DNA from 2 places in the Psychrobacter sp. TB67 genome. Region 1 is predicted to be linked to the other one. Evidence: predicted binding sites of a transcription regulator. Region 1 holds the regulator's gene; the other holds the start of a gene.
The links. The regulator PhoB, encoded in region 1, activates phosphate uptake and scavenging genes when phosphate is short. The targets are predictions, from matches to a motif close to TGTCATNAANCTGTCATAA.
Positions count from the first base shown of each region.

Region 2: the regulator PhoB is predicted to act here: its motif matches at 911-929, upstream of pstS (phosphate ABC transporter substrate-binding protein PstS).

Region 1 covers NZ_AYYA01000056.1:39,313-41,521, reverse strand. Annotated here, with positions in the region: gene dtd (D-aminoacyl-tRNA deacylase) at 1-343, shown strand, start outside; gene phoB (phosphate regulon transcriptional regulator PhoB) at 627-1,331, shown strand; gene phoR (phosphate regulon sensor histidine kinase PhoR) at 1,395-2,209, shown strand, end outside.
Region 2 covers NZ_AYYA01000057.1:24,333-26,541, reverse strand. Annotated here, with positions in the region: gene thiC (phosphomethylpyrimidine synthase ThiC) at 1-314, opposite strand, end outside; TPP riboswitch at 563-687, opposite strand; gene pstS (phosphate ABC transporter substrate-binding protein PstS) at 1,002-2,168, shown strand.

The sequences.
Region 1 (2,209 bases):
TAGCCTGCAAACTGCCCAGCGTATGATCGATAAAATCTTGACCTATCGCATATTCGAAAATCATGACGATCCTGCCAAGGTCGGTAAACTGGATAAAAATGTGCAACAGGTCGGTGGCGGGCTATTATTGGTGTCGCAATTTACCTTGATGGCAAAAACAGACAAGGGTCGTCGCCCTGATTTTGGTGGCGCGATGGCACCTAATGCTGCTCAAATGTTGTTTGAGCAAATGATTACTTATGCTAAAACTCAGCATCACAATGTTGCCACTGGTCAATTTGGTGCTGATATGCAAGTGGCAAGCGTCAATGATGGGCCACTAAACTTTTTATTAGAAGTCTAGAAAGCCGTTGTCATGAAGCTGTCATAATTAACCCGTTTAATAAGTAGAAACTGGTGACTGTGTATTGCCTTTTTTGTATCTTAATTTCTTTATGTTAATTTTCCTAATTTGAGTTTTGGTGCGCTAAATTTTTGAATCTTAAAACCTAATATAGTTGATACAATTTAAAAGTAGTACAAGGCAACCGAGTGTAGAGGTATATCTAATACGTCAAGCGAGGTTAACGCAGTAATATTTTTATAGTAGAGTGACTATATGCTTAATCTAATAACAAGGCTGCCGTATGTATAATGAGCAAATTTTGATCGTTGAGGATGAGCCTGCGATTCGTGAAATGATTGCGATGACCTTAGAGATGGCTGGCTTTGATAGCCTGCACGCTGCGGACGTAGCAGAGGCGCATCAGCAAGTGGTTGATCACCGTCCGGCGCTGATACTATTAGATTGGATGCTGAACGGTGAAAAAAGCGGCATTGATTTTTGCCGGATGCTCAAAAACGACGATTCGCTCGCCGAGATACCGGTCATTATGCTGACTGCTAAAAGTGAAGAAGACAGTAAGGTTCATGGGCTCGATGCTGGGGCTGATGACTATATGACCAAGCCTTTTTCAACACGTGAGCTAATCTCAAGAATCAAGGCGGTGCTACGTCGTAGTAGTGCACTCAGCGCTGATAAGTCTATCGAAATCGGCAAGCTTAGCTTAGATCCCAAAAGCCAGCGCGTGACGGCAGCGGGTCAGCTCATCGATATCGGTCCGACAGAGTATCGATTGTTGGCATTTTTTATGAGTCATCCAGAGCGTGCTTATACCCGGACACAGCTGCTAGATCAGGTCTGGGGCGGCAATGTCTATATTGAAGACCGGACGATTGATGTACATATTCGGCGCTTACGTAAATTACTGCAGCCTTATGATTGTGCTACGCTGATACAAACGGTACGCGGTACTGGGTATCGGTTTTCTAGCTTGATTGAATCCATTTAATCAGCCGCAGAAAATGTCTTGGTAAGCGTAAAGAAACACAGTATCTAGTGGTAGGGATGATAAATGACGATGACAACACCGATAATGCCTATGATGCCGATAGAAAATGAGCAACAGGGTGAGCAAGCGCAAGTTGCCCAGCACAATACAACGGATCAACTTAAAAAAATCCGCAGCGCCTTACGAGCGCTACGAGATGCGGTTATTTTGCTCAATGATGAAGATGGTTTGGAATGGTGGAATCAGGCAGCGGAAGACTTGTTGTTATTGCAGGCAACTGATAAAGGTCAGAGTATTTTTGACTTTATCACCGTACCAGAATTTCGCCAGTACTATCAGGCTATCACCCCACCGAGCGATGGTGTGCACATGGTGTCATGGCGAGACCCTAAACGTTATCTGAAGTGTGAGCTTACGCCTTTCGATGATGAAAAATTACTGATAATTTATGATGTGACCCGCTTGCAGCATTTGGAGGAAATGCGTCGTGATTTTGTCGCCAATGTCTCGCATGAGCTGCGCACGCCATTGACTGTGTTGATGGGATATTTAGAAAATTTTTCCGAGCAGGAAGATATGCCACCGCAGTGGCGACGTGGCTTTGAGCTAATGACTCAGCAGACTGCCCGTATGAATCGGATTGTAAATGACTTACTGCTGTTGTCTCGTATCGAAATCGAAGATACGCACGAGCTTAATGACATTGATATGACCAAGTTACTGACGCATATCTATGATGATGCGCAGGCGTATAACCAAGAATATAATCATACGATTCATTTGCAGATAGACACTTACGATGGGTTATATGGGTCAGAGATGTACTTAACGAGTGCCTTATCCAATTTGGTTATTAATGCCATCAAATACACACCAAA
Region 2 (2,209 bases), on a different contig from region 1:
GGTGGGTTTTGTTCCCAATCGGTTTCAGGCACGCCTTGTATCGGAGTAGGGTCAAGGGTGATTTCGCGCATCGGTACTTGAATGTCAGGACGTGAGCCCTCGATATAGACTTTTCTAGAAGCGGGAAGGACACGGTGTAGGTCGCGCGCGTCTTCTTCAAAGCGGTCATCATTGGCGGTACGGTGAGCAGGGGTTTTGAGGGCATCGGCTTTTTTATCCGCTTTACTGTCAGTTGTTTGACTAGCATTGGCAGTAAGAGGGGCGTCAGTAGCTGGGATGTGGGTTTGGGCTGTTTGTAAATCTGAAGTAGTCATATGCTGTCCTAGCGTGTTGGTTTTTGAATAAAAGCAACACCGCCAGTAGCTGCGGGGATTGGCCTATATGATACGGACAAATTCAATCGTAAAACAAACCTGCTAGCGCTATCAAACCTAAACGTAGTCAGTGATCTTTAGCTGATTGATGGACGCGACTGATTATTAAAGCGCTATATCCGCATAACAATGCTAGTAGATAGTGGCGATAATAAAAAGGCATTTCTGCGCGCCCTTTGTACTTATATAACATAGGCTTAAGACTTCCCTGCGTCGGTACTAACCGCATCAGGTTCGGCGGGTGATCTCTCAGCGAATGTATCAAAAGGCTTATGAAATAAGCTCGTAATACACCGCACCCCGAGTCTGTCAGTGTTGTAAATCAGCCTTCATATTAACAAAATTCTCTACCAACGGCTAATAGTATTTGGATACAAATATTCTGTGTCAAACACAAGGTTTCATATTTTCGTGAATAATTTTTTGAGTGTTGATAGATGAGGGTGCTTAGTACTATTAGGCTGTAGGCAAATCGCTGTTGGACTGTAGACAAATTATTCAAATATTATGTAAAGCGAATGAAGGATTCTAGAAGTTGTCATTAAACTGTCATAAAGATTTGGCAAGATAACACGCATATCACAAGCAATGCTTTTTTATACCGTTGTTAAACTTCAGGAGTCCTACATGCGTTATTCGTTATTAGCAGTGGCCGTCAGTTGTACATTAATGCTTACGGCGTGTAATAAGTCAACAGATACGGCGGAGCCAACTGCTGATACTAGCAGTAGCGCTGTGACAACAGCTGAAACAACCTCTCAGACAGCATCTTCTGCTACGTCAGATTTTAAATCTGCTGAAAATATCGCTATGAATATTACAGGTGCAGGAGCGTCGTTCCCGCAGCCTATCTATGCGAAATGGTCATATGATTACAATGCTGCGACCGGTGGCCAAGTCAACTATCAGTCGATTGGCTCATCTGGTGGTATCAAACAAATTCAGTCAAAAACAGTAGACTTTGGTGCTTCTGATGCCCCAATGACGCCTGAAGAGTTAGACGAAGCAGGTCTGATTCAGTTCCCAACAGTCATCGGTGGTGTTGTACCAATCGTCAACATTGATGGCGTTGAGCCTGGTGCACTGAAGCTAGACGGTACGACTTTAGCTGATATCTATTTGGGTAAGATTAGCAACTGGAATGACCCTGCGATTAAGGCGATGAACCCAGATTTGACCTTGCCAGATGCCCCAATCACAACAGTATTCCGCTCAGATGGTTCAGGTACGACGTTTAACTTTACCGATTATCTCGCCAAGGTATCACCAGATTGGAAAGACAGCGTTGGTGTTGATAAAACGGTCAAGTGGCCAACCTCTGCGACTGGTGCAGGCGGTAAAGGTAACGAAGGCGTTTCAAGCTACGTAAACCGCATGAAAAACTCTATCGGTTATGTTGAGTATGCTTACGCTAAGCAAAATAAAATGTCACATACTGCACTGAAAAACGCAGCTGGTAACATCGTACAGCCATCTGCTGAGACGTTTGCTGCAGCAGGTGATATCGACTGGTCACAACAAGAAGGCTTTTATAAAGTCATCACCAACTCTGAAACTGACCAAGCATGGCCTATCGCTGCTGCGACCTTTATCTTGGTACATAAGCAACCAGAAAATCCTCAGCAAGTCGCTGGCGTATTGAACTTCTTTGACTGGGCTTATACTCAAGGTGATGACAGCGCCATGGAACTAGACTACGTACCATTCTCTGACACGGCAGTAGCCTTGTTCAAAGAGAAGTGGAACGAAGTGAAAGGTAGTGATGGACAGCCTGTCTACAAGCCAGCTCAGTAATTTGTTTCTGCTAAATACTATTTAGCAACCGACAAGTTATC